2 regions of the Ectobacillus sp. JY-23 genome follow, and region 1 is predicted to be linked to the other one. Evidence: riboswitches for the same ligand, from Rfam matches in the RefSeq annotation. Region 1 holds a riboswitch; the other holds the start of a gene.
What was found. Region 1 has a riboswitch for cyclic di-AMP ahead of MUG87_RS09045 (APC family permease). Riboswitches for the same ligand answer to the same signal wherever they lie in the genome.

Region 2: linked by a shared signal. The riboswitch ahead of MUG87_RS19725 (hypothetical protein) and the one ahead of MUG87_RS09045 (APC family permease) in region 1 are both predicted to bind cyclic di-AMP.

Annotation. Positions count from the first base shown of each region.
Region 1 covers NZ_CP095462.1:1,736,991-1,745,317, forward strand. Annotated here, with positions in the region: gene MUG87_RS09025 (S8 family serine peptidase) at 1-184, opposite strand, end outside; gene MUG87_RS09030 (GNAT family N-acetyltransferase) at 537-980, shown strand; gene MUG87_RS09035 (Ku protein) at 1,118-1,321, opposite strand; gene MUG87_RS09040 (hypothetical protein) at 1,337-1,459, opposite strand; cyclic di-AMP (ydaO/yuaA leader) riboswitch at 1,600-1,740, shown strand; gene MUG87_RS09045 (APC family permease) at 1,889-3,715, shown strand; gene MUG87_RS09050 (cold-shock protein) at 3,930-4,130, shown strand; gene MUG87_RS09055 (hypothetical protein) at 4,175-4,363, opposite strand; gene MUG87_RS09060 (hypothetical protein) at 4,554-4,859, shown strand; gene MUG87_RS09065 (hypothetical protein) at 4,939-5,349, opposite strand; gene MUG87_RS09070 (hypothetical protein) at 5,536-6,450, shown strand; gene MUG87_RS09075 (cation:proton antiporter) at 6,480-7,625, opposite strand; gene motB (flagellar motor protein MotB) at 7,800-8,327, opposite strand, start outside.
Region 2 covers NZ_CP095462.1:3,111,289-3,119,615, forward strand. Annotated here, with positions in the region: gene MUG87_RS15735 (DeoR/GlpR family DNA-binding transcription regulator) at 1-54, shown strand, start outside; gene MUG87_RS19610 (hypothetical protein) at 111-245, opposite strand; gene MUG87_RS15740 (transglycosylase domain-containing protein) at 560-2,791, opposite strand; gene MUG87_RS15745 (ATP synthase subunit I) at 3,019-3,411, shown strand; gene MUG87_RS15750 (hypothetical protein) at 3,747-3,890, shown strand; gene kdpDN (KdpD-like non-kinase potassium sensor) at 3,981-5,123, shown strand; cyclic di-AMP (ydaO/yuaA leader) riboswitch at 5,372-5,509, shown strand; gene MUG87_RS19725 (hypothetical protein) at 5,734-6,129, shown strand; gene MUG87_RS15765 (hypothetical protein) at 6,160-6,408, shown strand; cyclic di-AMP (ydaO/yuaA leader) riboswitch at 6,554-6,698, shown strand; gene MUG87_RS15770 (hypothetical protein) at 6,791-6,895, shown strand; gene MUG87_RS15775 (potassium-transporting ATPase subunit F) at 6,892-6,969, shown strand; gene kdpA (potassium-transporting ATPase subunit KdpA) at 6,989-8,327, shown strand, end outside.

The sequences.
Region 1 (8,327 bases):
GATTATTTAATTGTAATTGATGTAAGGCTTGTCGTTGTTCTAGTGTAAGTGACAATAAAATATCCTCAGCCTTCCAAGTTGTCGCTTTAACCGCTGTAAAGGGATTTGTACTAAGAGGTGATAATAATAAACCCGTTGATAGGGCCAGCATCGCTGTTTTCTTTGCCATTTTGTTTACGCCCATAGTCTGTAACCTCCGTATAATTATTCTAAAGATTCTTATAATTAATCTTACTATTAGTTTAGAAAAGTAGCTATTGGGTTATTTTTAGAATGCTACTTCGACAAAAAATGCGATAAAAACCGATTACTGGATATTTTTCATGAAAAGAAAGCTACATACACTTAGAAACTTGGGATAATTTTTTAGGAGGCGTAAATTACTTGACTTTTCTGTAAATATCATACTTACAAACTCTTAAGCATATCTAAATCCTTTACCTCTATCACTGCTACATTTTATTTTTTGAATTTTCTGTTATATTTAAGGTAGGAGTGTTCACTCATATCAACATATTTTAGAAAGGAGAATATGTATGCATGTATATAAAGCAACTTTGGAGGATGCGGAGGGACTGTCTGCTTTATTCGATTTGTACCGACAATTTTATGACCAGGATGCAAATTTAGAAGGTGCAAAGCTATTTCTGTCAGAAAGATTGCAAAAGCAAGAATCTGTAATTTTTGTAGCCGTGCAAGACTTAGTTTATCTTGGGTTTATACAGCTTTATCCCTCTTTTTCTTCTGTTTCCATGCGTAGAACATGGATTTTAAATGATCTATACGTGCAGGAAGAAGCTAGAGGGCAGGGCGTTGCTCAAAAGCTGCTCGATGCTGCTAAAATACACGCCTTGCAAAGTGGTGCAAAATCACTAGAACTACAAACAGCGCCAGACAACTTGGCTGCACAACGCTTATATGAAAAAAACGGATATAAACATGACACTTCTTTTCGGAATTACTCTTTATGTCTTCTTTAATACTTCAATTAGGTAAACTGAAAAAAGGAGATGAGTATCATCTCCTTTTGAACTATATTACATCGTCGCCTTTTTTTCGTTCTTTCTATTGTTCTTTGGTGCAATATATTCGATGCTTGCGTTTAGTGTTTCTAAAATCATATCAAAATCCCGTTGCGGTTAATGGATTTAATATCGTGTTCATTTTTTAGTGCCTTCAATTCTTTATCTTCCAATATGACATACTTGTTATAACCGTACGGATATGCTTTCACAATATCTTCTGATGTAACCTCTTTATCATCACAACCCGGTGCTATTTTTTGCTGTTTAATGGGTGTTAAACATTCCTTGTGTAACAAATGATTTATAAAAATCTAATTTATGTCCTGATCTAGTTCTTCTTGCTCATTAGCGGGATTACCATACAAACGATTTACTTCTTTGACAAGCTCGTCTAAAAATTCATCGGTGAGAAAAGGTTGATCTTTTTTTAACATAGGAACCTCCAATTTGTTCTAAATACCTATAGTATCTATAGAAACATACCGGTTTATGCTGAAATGAGTTTATTTATCTTTTGCTATATAATTTTATTTACTTTTCTTAACTATAGGAGTATGATAAACAACGGTTTCGTATTTCTAAATCGCTGAAATCTTATGGTACGGGGGAACCGTTTCTTATGGATGAATATCCAAGGGGTGAATCCTTATTAGGTAGGGCTACTCAAAGGTCCGAATCCGACAGCTAACCTCGTAAGCGTTATATGAGAAGGAAGGTGGAGCTTGTGCGACAAAAAAGTAATGTCTACAGGTCTATTCATTCATGACTTGTAGACTTTTTTTATAAAATAAAAGTCTCCTGGATAAATGTTTGCATCCTACCTTGGGAAACATACAGAAAAAGTAACTGGATGGTGAAAATTCATGTTTTCGTCCTTAAAACGTTTTTTAATTGGAAGGCCTTTAAAATCAAACGCATTAGGCGAGCAAAAACTTAACAAAACAAAAGCACTTGCGATTCTTTCCTCGGATGCATTGTCATCTGTTGCTTACGGTCCTGAACAAATTTTAATTGCTTTGGCTACGATTGGCACGGTCGCATTTTGGTACTCTATTCCTATTGCAGTTGGCGTGCTTATTCTTCTGACAGCCCTCATTTTGTCTTATAGACAAATTATTTTCGCATACCCGCACGGGGGCGGTGCATATGTAGTATCCAGAGAAAATCTTGGTGTAAACCCAGGATTAATTGCTGGCGGTTCATTGTTGGTAGACTATATATTGACCGTTGCTGTAAGTGTTTCAGCAGGTACTGATGCTATCACATCGGCTTTTCCAAGCCTTCATTCTTATAACGTGATTATCGCTACCATATTCGTCATATTCCTAACGATCTTGAACTTACGAGGTGTTACGGAATCAGCTTCTATTTTGGCATATCCTGTATATTTGTTTGTGTTAGCTCTATTTATCCTGATTGGTGCCGGTATATATCAGATTGCTACCGGTACAGTTCCTCCTGACTTACATACACCGGTTGGAACGCCAGTAGCCGGTATCAGCTTGTTCCTGCTTTTAAGAGCATTTGCATCAGGAAGTTCTGCTTTAACAGGTGTAGAAGCTATTTCTAATGCAATTCCTAACTTCAAAGACCCTGCTCCCAACAACGCTGCAAAAACATTAGCAGCGATGGGCTGTTTACTGGCTATCTTATTTTCAGGAATTGTGTGGCTGGCTTATTATTATGGAATTGCACCTAGTGAAAAAGTGACGGTAGTTTCACAAATTGCTGAAGAAACATTTGGTCGTAACTTTATGTACTTCTTTATTCAAGGTACAACTGCGCTCATTTTAATTTTGGCGGCCAATACTGGCTATTCGGCTTTTCCGCTCCTAGCAGTTAACTTAGCAAAAGATAAATTTATTCCAAGAATGTTTACTGTTCGAGGAGATCGCTTAGGATATTCTAATGGAATTATCATTTTAGGAATTTCTTCTATCATCTTAATTTTTGCCTTTCAAGGTCAAACAGAGCATCTTATCCCGCTGTATGCAGTAGGTGTATTTATTCCATTTACATTGTCTCAGACTGGTATGATGTTGAAATGGATTCGCGAAAAACCAAAAGGATGGGTGCCTAAATTAATCATCAACTCAACAGGAGCTATTATTAGTTTTGTTGTAACAATCATGTTTTTCTTAACGAAATTTGCACAGGTTTGGTCAATCTTAATCTTTTTGCCTATCATCATTTTTATATTTCACAGAATTAAAAAGCACTATGATGCAGTTGGAGAACAACTGAGCTTGAAGACATGTGAGCCTATCATACCAATTGAAGGAAACGTTATTATTGTACCAGTAGCCGGTATGACACATGTAGTGGCCAATTCCTTAAATTATGCAAAATCCTTGTCACCTGACCAAATTATTGCGGTTTACGTTTCCTTTGAACGAGAAGATGAAAAGAAATTCGAAGAAAAGTGGAAGCTGTGGGAACCTGATGTACGGTTGGTTACTCTTCATTCTTATTATCGAAGTATTATCCAACCACTCACAAAATTCATTGATACGGTTCAATACAAGGCAAGCGAATCAAACTATCGAGTAACTGTTATTATTCCTCAGTTCATTCCTAAAAAAGGCTGGCATAATATCCTTCACAATCAGTCTAGTTTACTGATCCGAGCATTTTTACTTTATAAACGAAATGTAGTTATTACAACAGTACCTTATCATTTAAAAAAGTAAAATGGGAACACATTAATGCCTAGATAACCCTAACTATATAAACACCAAACTTCGCGTATAAGAAGTTTGGTGTTTTCATTTGTAAATCAAGTTTCTTTATTAATTTGTTAAAATTTAATACTTATATAGGTTTAAAAATTACCTCTTCCGGTTATCCTATGCAAGTAAGATTGTCTTACAGCTTTATTTTTCTACATATTTAGGAGGCAGTAAAATGGAACGTGGTAAAGTAAAATGGTTTAACAGTGAAAAAGGCTTTGGATTCATCGAACGTGAAGACGGAGATGACGTGTTCGTACATTTCTCCGCAATTCAAGGTGAGGGCTATAAGTCACTGGATGAAGGACAAGAAGTGACTTTCGAAATCGAACACGGTCAACGTGGACCACAAGCGACGAATGTCCAAAAAGTGTAATAGAGCATAAAAACAAAGCGAACCTATTTAGGTTCGCTTTGTTTTTATATAGCAATGTAAATACCAAGACCGGCTAACAACACAACTGCAAGGGCAACATAAATCAACGTCAATCGAACTGTATTTCCACGCATTGCCTTGTCATAATGTTCGTCGCCTTTTCCGCCAATTTTCACCGTAGCAATAAATCCAAATAACAGAAAAACAATAATTAAGATATATGATAGTAACATGTTCTCCCTATTATCGCAGCACTATTATAGCCCTGCTACTCCTTTCGTTGTATAATCTGGCCCTTACACTCCCCTATTTTCCCTACACTTCACTATATTAAAAACCGCTACAAGCATACAATACGAATGAAGCATAGCATCTAAGCATATGGTTGTAAATAACAGGACAAACAGATTTGAGGTGAATATTATGTTTCATCGGATAAAAAGCATTTTATTTTTCGTGCTGCTTAGCGGTGCACTAACCTTTTCAGCTGTGTATTGGGGAGAGGTTTTACTTGGTGAAAGTACGGTCGAATCTGTTACAGCCAAGCCATCAGAACAATTGGAACAAGATATGCATTTTTTCTTAGAAAGCAAGCTGGTCAAAAAAGAAACTGTAAAAGGCTATGTAATCGAAACATATCAGGAATATGAAGTATATAAAGATGCTTTAGGAAATGTAGTCAAAAGTATTCCTACTTCAAACTATCAGTATTTGCGCTATAAGAACTGACTAAAAAGGAATAGGACAGACCATAGCTATGGTTTGTCCCATTCCTTTTTATAGTGAACACCCTTTATTTACAATTACTTTAGTGATACTGATACCAAATAATCCACTCATTATTTTGCTTTTTTGCAACAAATATTTCGCTAAACGAATATGCATTTTGCATCTTCGGAAACCGCATACGCACAAACCAGGAGCGATTAGCGATATTACGGCCGCAATTCTGAATCGCCATGTAATAATAAGACTTTTCGACACCTTGTAAATTTTGCATGGGCATAATTACTTCTGCCTTGTAGTCTAAATACTTTGGGTTTTTACCGTACAATTTTGGAATAATAGAGCGTGGCAACTCTTGTAGTAATTCTTGCTTATCTTGCTCTGTTAGCAACGATAAGGTCTCTGTCTTTGGACAAACCGTTTTTACTGCCTGTTCTGCGTGCACAGATGTAACGGTTAACAGCAAACCAAAGCATATCATCACAATTTTCATCTTTTCACCTCTGCGATAGTATGCCCGTTTTCCCAATCCTACAACAGTTATATCTTTCCGTTTGTATATTTCACCTTTAACATGAACATAAAAAACTTCACACAGACTATAATTGGATTTCTTTTCAAAATCTTATATGATAGAAGCATACAAGTAAAATTTACGGCATGCGAGAGGAATACGGTCATGATAACGTCCAAAACATCTTACTTTACCTATGGTGTATATATTATCAAATCTGTACATGAACAATGGCTCGAATCATTTATTATCGGTCACAGTGGTGCCAATGTTTTTATGGAATCCAATATTTTTATTGAAAAGGATAGTATGACTGAAGCCGTGGAACATGGTGTAGAAAGACATGGATGCTTTCAAGTTATATCAAGAGATCCATATCGTCTTAGGCTTGTACGCGAAATGACAGAAGCAGAGAAGAATGCTTGGAATGAATGGCATCGGCTATATCGGGACTTAAAGTGGAAAATCAAATCTATTCTTTCTTATCAGGCTAATCCTCTTGAGGATTGTGGTATATTATTTTCAGATTTACAGGCGCAGGCACAGCACATTTTATATACGTACCCAGTGACAATTGATGAACATACTGCACTGCAAGAAATGTTAGATGACTTAGAAGCTTCTATACTTAATCTTGGTATCGAGGTTCCTAAAATATCATTGGTGCCCGCAATAGAAAGCGAACAAGTGCAGCTTGATGCAGATCATTCATTTCTATCATCAACAACTGACTATGTAATAGAATATCTACAGCGCTTCAGTCGCTTATCTCACACACTTTCACTTATTGCAGAGTCTGACAACCCGACTATTGTCCATATTCAAAACGAGTTGAAAATAGAGTGTGCTTGGCTTCAAGTAAAAATTTTGCGTGAACTTGGTCTAGAAGCGGAGCATGATGAGCAGCATCCTGGACAGCTTCTGTATCTGCGTATGGATAATCATGATGTTCATCCATTTCAAGCAGAGAGCTTGAAATGTTTATTCCATAACTTTGGTCGAGTAAACGTGCATGACCCGCGGTTTACAGAATATACACAGACCATGCTATGTACATTACGAGCGTTACTTGCAAGATAAAAAGACGCGGCTGTTTCGCCGTGTCTTTTTTATGCTTGTGCTGTTTCTTTATCACGGTTAAAAAATATTTTCATCATTGGTGGTGTGACAATGGTTGTAACTAATACAACAGCTACAACGACTGCAAACATATCTTGCTTTAGTAAATTCGCCTCTAGTCCGATAGCTGCAATAATGAGTGCTACTTCGCCTCGTGATACCATGGCAGCTCCGATACCGAAAGAACTATTCCAATTGAATCCTGCCGTCTTTGCACCAAAGGCACAACCCACCAGTTTCGTTACAATGGCGAGTACACTCAGTCCTATAATAAGTAGCCAGTTCTCACCAATTCCACTAAACTCTGCAGTAACGCCAATAGAAGTGAAGAATACAGGAACAAAAATAGAGTACCCAATTGTTTCTACCTTCTCAAAGATTTCGTGCTTGTAATCTGTTACACTGATGGCAACTCCAGCGATATATGCGCCAATAATAGCAGCCACTCCTGTATATTCAGCGAAATAAGAAAACGTAAAACAAATAATTAAACCGGCTGATATGAGTGATTCTGTTACTCGTAACGGCGCGAACTTACGCAAAATAATCGGAACCACTTTCCATCCGACAACAATAGCCACAATAAAGAATAGCACTTTCTTTAGAATAACCATTGTTAAATTTACATCACCACCGGCAAGGCTCATTACAAACGCTAATGCAACAATTACGAGAACATCATCAATTACAGCTGCTCCTAAAATAACCGATCCTTCTCGAGACTGTAATTTTCCCATTTCCTTCAGCGCCTGTACTGAAATGCTTACACTTGTTGCCGAAAGCAAAAGGCCTAAAAAAATCGCTTCAAGATTAGACATGCCAAGAACAATTCCCGCTCCGTAACCAAGTGAAAGGGGAATGGCAACGCCAGCCGCTCCCACAATACCAGATGCTTTCCCTGTCCGTTTAAACTCATCTAAATCAGTTTCTAAACCGGCAATAAACATTAATAAGATAACGCCAATTTGGCTTAATTCACCTAGAATTTCTGTATCATGTACAAGGCCTAATACCGATGGGCCAAGAACGATACCAATTAACAGCTTTCCTAGTACAGAAGGTTGCCCCAATCTGACACTAATATCTCCCGCAAGCTTTGAAGCCAGTAAGATGATAGCAAGTTGCGTAATCAACATGTAAATTCTCCGCCTTTCTTACGTAAATATAGCCTACCCCTGCAGAAACCGCGCTATTCTTTACCTAAAAAAGGCAAAAAGGAGCCTGCAGTGGCAGGCTCCTCCAAAAGAACATATATTCTCAATATATTATATATCCTACATGAATACAGGGAAAATGTAAACCATTTTTGCTTACGGCTGTTTCGTAAGAGGCAAAATTAATACTTCTACCCTACGATTTTTCGCCCGGTTTTCAGCTGAATCATTCGGTGCAACAGGCCGGTATTCACCATATCCAATTGCGCTGAATTTCCCAGGCTGTAAGTTCGCGTTCTCAAGTAAAACCTGCATAAAGTTCACTGCTCTTCCTGTACTTAAATCCCAGTTTGATTTAAACTCGGCATTGGTAATCGGTACATTGTCCGTGTGACCTGACACCATTACTTCTCGCGGAGACGCTGCAACAAGAAGCTGTGAAATTTCTTTTGCAGTTGCAACAGATTCCAATTTTACAAACGCCTTACCAGAATCAAATAAAGCATTATCCATGATGGTGATCATTAACCCCCGCTCCGTCAAGGTCGTTTTTAAAGAAAGGGACAATTTATTAGCTGTGATATATGCATCAATCTTTTCCTGCAATTGCTTTAGCTCTTCCATCTCCTGTTTCGCTTGGAGCTCTTCAACAGATTTTTCTTCTTTGAGTGGGACATCTTTAGC
Region 2 (8,327 bases), 1.4 Mb from region 1:
AAAAACTGGCATGCGGATTTAGAACGAGCGGAAGTTCAGTGGATTACGTGTTGAAATGGTAAAAGCTTCCCCGTAGAAATACATGGTATTCTATGGGGAGTTTTTGAAGCTTAGTTCATATGAAAAAACTCATGTGGACTTTCAATATCATACATGCTTTCTGATTTTCCTGTATCCTTTATTACTGTATAGGCACTAAACAATTCAATACAACATAGAAGCAACATAATGAGTATTGCTGTCATATGTATTCCTCCTTTATTAAATGACTGACTTAGCGCAACTATAATGTATGAAACGCGTTTCAATGCAAGCAGTAATTTAAATGTTGAGGAGAAATGATATTGAATACAGATTATAAATAAAAGGCTCTGTTAAAGTTTGTTGTTGATTTCCGTTACGGGGGTTCACTTTCCACGGGCGGTCAGGGAGCTTTCTCAGCGCTATGCGCCTGCGGAGTCTCACCCCCTTCACTTCAACCAACAAGTGCAAATGGTTAACATTGGACTTTAACACAGCCAAATAAAAAAGGAATGGTACACCCATTCCTTTTTTACTATCATTGAGTTGTTTGAGGCGTATTCGGAATCGTACCTCTATTGCCAGGATCAGTTGTGTTTGGTGGCGTTGTTATAACTTCATCGTTTCCAGCATCTCCCGCATTTTCATCGTCTTCGTTGTCTTTATTTTTATCTTTCTCTTTATCTTTTTCTTCTTTATCTTTTTTATCTTTCTCTTCTTGCTCCTTCTTCAAGCGTTCCTCCTCTTCTTTACGGGCTTTTTCCTCTTCTTCTTTACGTGCTTTCTCTTCTTCCTGCTTCTTACGTTCTGCTTCTCTCCGTTCTTCTTCAAGCTTCTCACGTTTTTCAATCTGCTTTCTCAGTTCTTTTTCAATAACAGGCAGATCAAATTTCTTTTCCGGCAGCACTTTGGCAGAGCGAGAAACAATTTCCCTAAAAATCACGGCCGATGTACTACCACTTGAAGATGATAAATAATGTGAAGCATCTGTGTTTTCATAACCAAGCCAAACAGCGCCTACCACTTGCGGTGTATATCCAACAAACCAATGGTCCTTCGCGCCGTCTATACCTTTAATCGGAAGCTGCGTCGTACCTGTTTTACCAGCAATTTCACGGCCGCTGATACGCGCTTTTACCCCTGTTCCTTCAGTGACAACACCGCGCATCATGTATGTTAGCTTTTGAGCGGTTTCAGAGCTCACAACCTTTGTTGATTTTTTCTTCCATTTGGCGATTACTTGACCGTCAGTATCTTCAATACGTGTGATTGCGTGTGCTTCCATCATCGTTCCGTCATTCGGGAAGGCAGAGAAGGCTTGTGCCATTGCCAAAGGCGATGTACCATGTACCATGCCTCCAAGGGAAAGGGCTGGATTATAGTCTTCTTCATCCAATTTAATTCCAAATCGCTTTACAGTATCAGTGGTATATTTTGTTCCTAGCTTTTGGAATAACCAAACAGCAGGTACGTTATAGGATTCAATTAACGCATCGTACATTGTAACCTCGCCGCGGAACCTTTTATCGTAGTTCAGGGGCTGATAACCATTAATATTAAGCGGTCTGTCTTCTAGCTCGTCGAATACATCATAGCCCTTCTCAATAGCTGGCGCATATACAGCCAATGGCTTCATCGTCGAGCCTGGCTGGCGAGTGAGTTGTGTAGCATAGTTAAACTGTCTAAACTGATATTCACCGCGCCCGCCAATCAGGGCTTGAATACCACCTGTTTCAGGGTTGATAAATACCGCACTACTTTGAATGAGTTGATCTTTGGCGCTCCTTGGAAAGAGGGCGGTATTTTTATACACAGCTTCAGCAGCCTCTTGCATAGTTGTATTCAATTCCGTGTAAATATGAAGACCACCGGAAAGCACCTCATTCGCAGATAAGTCATACTTTTTAATTGCTTCATCAATAATATGGTTTAAATAGTGCGGATACGTACCGGTATAATTATTTTCTCGTTTATCGGTTAATACAATGTTTTCCGCTTTTGCAGCTGCAAATTGGTTATCTGTAATGTAGCCTTCTTGCTTCATTAAGCTTAAAACAACATCCCGGCGTTCCTTAGACTTCTGCGGGTTTTTAAAAGGTGATAACGCGGATGGCGCTTTAATTAAGCCCGCTAATGTAGCGCACTCATTTAGCGTCAGGTCTTTAGCATCTTTACCAAAATAGGTTTGTGCCGCACGCTGAATACCCCATGCACCCTCACCAAAATAGATTTGGTTCAAATAACGCTCAATGATTTGATCTTTGGAGTATGTGCGTTCAATTTTCTTAGCTAATACAAACTCTTGTAGCTTTCTAGTATACGTACGCTCCTGTGATAAAAAGGCATTTTTTGCAAGCTGTTGTGTAATCGTACTGCCGCCTGCAACAATTTCGCCGCTCACCGTGTTTTGAATAAATGCTTTCGCTATACCAAAATAATTGACACCACCGTGCTTATAAAAGCGCTGGTCCTCCGTAGATATGACCGCATGAACCATATCTTTTGGTATGTCCTTTAATGTAACACCCTCAATATTTGTAGCTGAAACTTCACTTGCTACTTTTCCGTTTTGATCATAAATAATTGTTGGTTGCGGCGCTGGTGTGTCCAGCTTACTTACATTACTCTTCCAAATAAAAATATTAAAAACGAGTACGCCAAGCAAAATAACCGCAATACCTGTTGCGCCAATTTTCCACAACAGGCTTTTAGACAAGGCCAGCTTCTTTTTTTCTTTGGCCTGTTGTTGGCGTCTTTCCATTCTCCCCATACTTGGCACCACCTTTTTATTTCGTTATGTCAGGATAAAAATCCCTATAATGAATAGCGTGTTTAAAATAGCAGAAATCTATCCCTTTGTAAAGAGACAAGTATAAATGTTAAAAATCTGTGAACGTTACCATATGAAACTCATCTTGCGTGCAATTCATTGTATAATGATAGGTATAGAGAGAAAAAGGCTCCTTGGGAGAAATTTGGGGTAACTAAGGAGGAAACATGATACAAAAGGCTTTTCAGTCATTTCGAAAGCAGCTGTATTATATTTTTGGGATTCTTTTAATTGGCTGGTTGTGTACACCGTATGCAGATCATTTTCTAGGTTTAGGTGTAGGACTTGTTGTGAGTATGTATTGTGGTTGGATGCTTGGTCGTCGTATTGAAAAAATGGGCGAGCATATTGTTCTGAGTAAAAAGCTTCCATCGCTTGGTGCAGTGAATCGATTTGCCGCAGCAGTTTTAGGCGCTCTTTTCTTGTATGAAATTGAACACCAAATGGTGATGTGGGCTTTTGCGACAGGTATTTTGGGTGGTTACTTCTTATTAGTTATTAATTTGGGATACTATAGCGCTTATTATAAAGAGGAGAAGGAACTATATAAGTACAAATAAAAAATCAACATTCTTTTTAGAGTGGGAAGAAGAGCGGGAGATGTGTGGCTGCGACCAGTGCCTAAGATGAGCACGTACCAAGTAAGACCATAGATACCTTACAAGTCGTCCTTGCCCTTCCGCTTTTTTATTGTATATGTTGAAAAAACTAAATGAACTTATATACAAGGGAAAGTTTGATTCTAGTGAGAAATTTCTATGAAAATATGCTAGAATAATTACGTGGCATTTACATCTGAAAGGAAGATTCGAATGTAAAATAAATCGTTTCTAAGTCCATACTACATGAACAAGGAGAAGCGATTTAATTGGATATATGCGACAGGACAAGGTTAATGATAAGCCTTACTGCACTGTTGTTGTTACAATTGATATTTTTGGCGGTTGTTACACTCGATGTAAACAATCCGCCGCGTGTACAAATGAAAACAGGAACGACATTAGCAATGTCATCTGTAATCGTAAATAAAAAACACTAAGCCGTTAGCGGTTTAGTGTTTTTTTATTGGCAAACATAGGCCCTATACACTATGATGATATGCAAAATCACATGATTGAGGTGAATGATCATGCACGGAGAGATTTTCCGTAGAAGAACACCGGAAGAGTATTTAGAAGAACTTGCTCGGCAGCAGCGTGGCAAGCTTAAGGTATATATTGGCGCTGCGCCCGGTGTGGGAAAAACATATAAAATGCTTCAGGATGCACAGGATTTAAAAAAAGAAGGCATCGACGTTGTCGTAGGTCTCGTTGAGACGCATGGGCGCACTGATACAGATGCACAGCTGGGCGAATTGGTAGTATTTCCTATGAAAGAGATTACCTATAAGGGAAAAATCTTTTATGAAGTAGACACAGAAGGAATTATAAAGCGTGCGCCTCAGGTGGTACTTATTGATGAGCTTGCCCATACCAATGCACCAGGCTCTAAGCATCATAAAAGATACATGGATGTCGAAGAGATTTTAGAGGCTGGTATTGATGTATGTTCCGCTATGAATATCCAGCATTTGGAGAGTGTGCACGATATTGTCCAGCAAATTACGGGTGTGGCTGTTCGAGAGCGTGTTCCAGATTCCGTGCTGCAAAAAGCCAATGAAATTCAGTTAATTGATGTAACGCCGGAGATGCTTCAGAAACGGTTAGTGGAAGGGAAGATTTATCGGCAGGAAAAGATTCAACAAAGTCTACAAAATTTTTTCACGATAACGAATTTAGGTGCGCTACGTGAACTCGCTTTGCGAGAGGTGGCTGATGATGTTGACGAAAAAATTGTATCCCCACAGGAGGATGAAACATGGTCTATCGGTATTAAAGAACGTATTCTAGTATGCGTGCAATACGGTTCAACTGCCGAAAGGTTAATCCGAAGAGGAGCGCGTATGGCAAGCAGGTTGAATGCAGATTTATATGTGCTGAATGTAAGAGCAGATAGCGGTGATTTCAACTCTCCAGCTCGAAATCAGATACTGGCGGAGTGGGAATCTTTAACACATCAATTTGGTGCAGAGTTTATTGTGGAGCCTGCGAGTGGAAGAAAGCCAGCAGATGTCATCATTGATGTTGCGAGCACATATAAGATTACGCAAGTACTTCTCGGTCAATCAGCGCGTACAAGATGGGAGGAAATAACAAAAGGCTCCATCGTCAATGTAATTATGCGAAAAACAAAAAATATTGATATTCACATCGTAGCCGATAGCGGCAAATAGATAAGTGAGGATTAATTTTTTAATATACAAGCGGTAATGAAACAAAAGTGAGAGAATATCTTGATCTTGCGTTTTGTTTACAGTCTTACTTAGCATTCTCCGTAAGTTCTGACCGTTATTATACACTGCCTGTTCTTCTCTCCCATCTAAAAGAATTTCGTTTTTTCTATTTGTGCTTATATAGAACTTGTCGATTTTTCTTGATTTACTTTTGAAAATGATAGGCGTAATATGACTTTCATAGTTTGAATGACATCATGCTGAATCCACTTGGAGCGGGGGAACCATATATGTGCGTGTGCACTTGGGGTGAATCCTTAGTAAGGTAGGGCTACTCTCATATCCCGAACCCGACAGCTAACCTCGTAAGCGTGTTGAGAGGATGGTGGAAAGAATGATTCTACGTTGCCATTCCGGATAAAAGTGAGACTTTAAGTAAAGGGCTTCATTTGTAACAAAAAGAAGGGTTAATCTACTGTCTGAATAAGGAAGATTTCAGCTTCTAAATCGGATGCAGACCTTTTGAGGGGTGTATATAAGCCTTTTGATGTTAAGCATGCGAAAGAAGTCCCTTTTTTGCGTTTTTATTTTTACTTAAGGAGGAGCTTTTATGTGGGAAAATCAAGAGCTTGTATTGGTGTGCGTAGGGGATGAGGAAAAGGTAGCTTGTCTGCATAGCTTGATAGGACATCGAACTTTAATCATTGTTACAGTGCATGAAATGATTGCATGGACTGCAAGGGAACTTGGATTTCAGTGTATTATTCGTTCTACGCAGAATCCGCAAGCTCTCTTGCCGATTGCGGAAAGTGTTTCTAAAGCGATAGTACTTAGTGATACGTTGCCAACAATCAGTTTTTTTACGGAACTAATCCGCTTCAACTTAAATGTTCCGATTACTGTCGTGACTCGGAATAAGCAATATCCTGTTCAACTTTATAAAACAATGGGAGCAAAGTATGTGGTTTATACGAATTGTGACAATATGAAACCATTTGTTTCCTAAAGAAGATAAAGTGAATGGGGAGGAACCCGTATGAGACATCTGCCAGGACTTTTATTATATAGGGATCTTGTGAAAAGGTGGGCTCTGACCTACGAAAGAGTGCGGGAACTGGCAGAAAGCAAAGGTGATTTCCCGAAGCCTTATATGTTTTTGTATGAAGAGAATGTACCTGTATACCTTGAGAAAGAAATTGTAGAATACGAGAAAAATCATTCTGAGCTTGTATGCAGCAGTTTCCGAGGCAGGAGCATTCATATCCTCGGTCCGTATTTTGAGTAGAAGTTTATCAATCAAATAAAGCAAGAAATATATAATATAAGCGTTTTAATATAAAAAGTTTGTTTTTTATAAAAAAACCTCTTTACATGTAGTTTTTACAGGAGTATATTTACTTTCATAAGTCACAACTAAATTTTACCGAAGCAACCTTTAATCGCTGAGTCCATTAGGAGCGGGGGAACCAACTTTGTGCGCAAGCACTTGGGGTGAATCCTTCTTTAGTGAAGGTAGGGCTACTCTCAAAGCCCGAATCCGACAGCTAACCTCGTAAGCGTTTCGGGAGGGGGTATACTTTCGTGTTGCCTAAAAAGAGCACTGAGTAACCTCTCAGTGCTTTTTTGTGCATTTTTAATGGTAAAATTTGTAAATTAGGAGGGGTGTCATGTTAGATGTAATGATGGTAGGTGCGTTTATTCTGCTGACTGCATCTATGGCAGGGTTAGCAAAGTGGTCTGATAATGTAGTGAAGGAAGGGAACAAGCAATGATCGTACTGTTAGGAATCGTTGCGGTAGTTACGGTGTACTTAGTATATGCATTACTCAATCCAGAGAAGTTTTAAGTGAGGAGAGACAAATATCATGGCTTGGATAGCAGTCAGTATCACTATTGGACTATTTATTTTATTAGCAAAACCGATGGGGGCTTATTTAGAAAAAGCATTTCAGGGAGACTCGAAATTAGAAAAGATTTTCGGCTCTGTTGAAAAAATTATTTTTAAGATTGCAGGTATTAAGCCCTACAATCAAAACTGGAAGCAATATGCTTTGGCGTTAGTTTTGACAAATAGTTTGATGATTGTGTTTGTGTATTTAATATTCCGATTGCAAGGCGTACTGCCATTGAATCCAAGCAACATTCCGGGTATGGAACCAACGCTTGCTTTTAACACAGCAATCAGCTTTATGACAAACACAAACTTGCAGCACTACAGCGGAGAAACCGGCCTGTCTTACTTATCTCAAATGCTTGGTATCACATTTATGATGTTTGCTGCACCTGCTACAACATTAGCGATTGCAATTGCTTTCATTCGTAGCTTAGCAGGTAAGAAATTAGGAAACTTCTTCGTTGATTTTACTAGAGCCATTACACGTTTACTTCTTCCATTAAGCTTTGTCGCAGCGTTGATTTTTGTGTTGCTAGGAGTGCCGCAAACATTAGAACCTGCAGCAGTAGCTAACACGGTTGAAGGAGCAAAACAATTAATTGCGCGTGGTCCTGTAGCCTCGTTACTTTCAATTAAAGAGCTTGGGAATAACGGTGGTGGATTTTTTGGAGTCAACTCCGCACATCCTTTTGAAAATCCAAATATGATTAGCAATATCTTGCAAATGATTCTTATGATGCTTTTACCGACTGCCCTGCCTTTTACATACGGCAGAATGGTAGGAAATAAAAAGCAGGGACGTATTCTATTCGTTTCCATGCTGATGTTGTTCTTGATTGGTTTCGGCACAATTGCCACTACAGAGCTACAAGGTAATCCGGCATTGAACCAGCTGGGCATTCAATATGACGAAGGTAATATGGAAGGAAAAGAAGTCCGCTTCGGAACGGTATGGTCCGCCTTATATGCAACGGTTACAACCGCTTCAGAGACAGGGGGCGTTAATACAATGCATGATACATTAACACCAATTGGCGGTATGGTTCCTCTTATAAATATGCTGTTAAATACAGTATTTGGCGGTGTGGGAGCAGGGTTTATCAACGTCATTATGTATGCGATGATAGCCGTATTTATTTCCGGTTTAATGGTGGGTCGTACACCTGAGTTTTTAGGAAAGAAATTGGAAGGAAAAGAAATGAAGCTCATAGCGGTGACACTTTTGTTCCAACCACTTCTCATATTGGGAGCTTCAGCAATCGCCTTTTCTACAGAATTAGGAATGGGAGCCATTTCAAACTCCGGCTTTC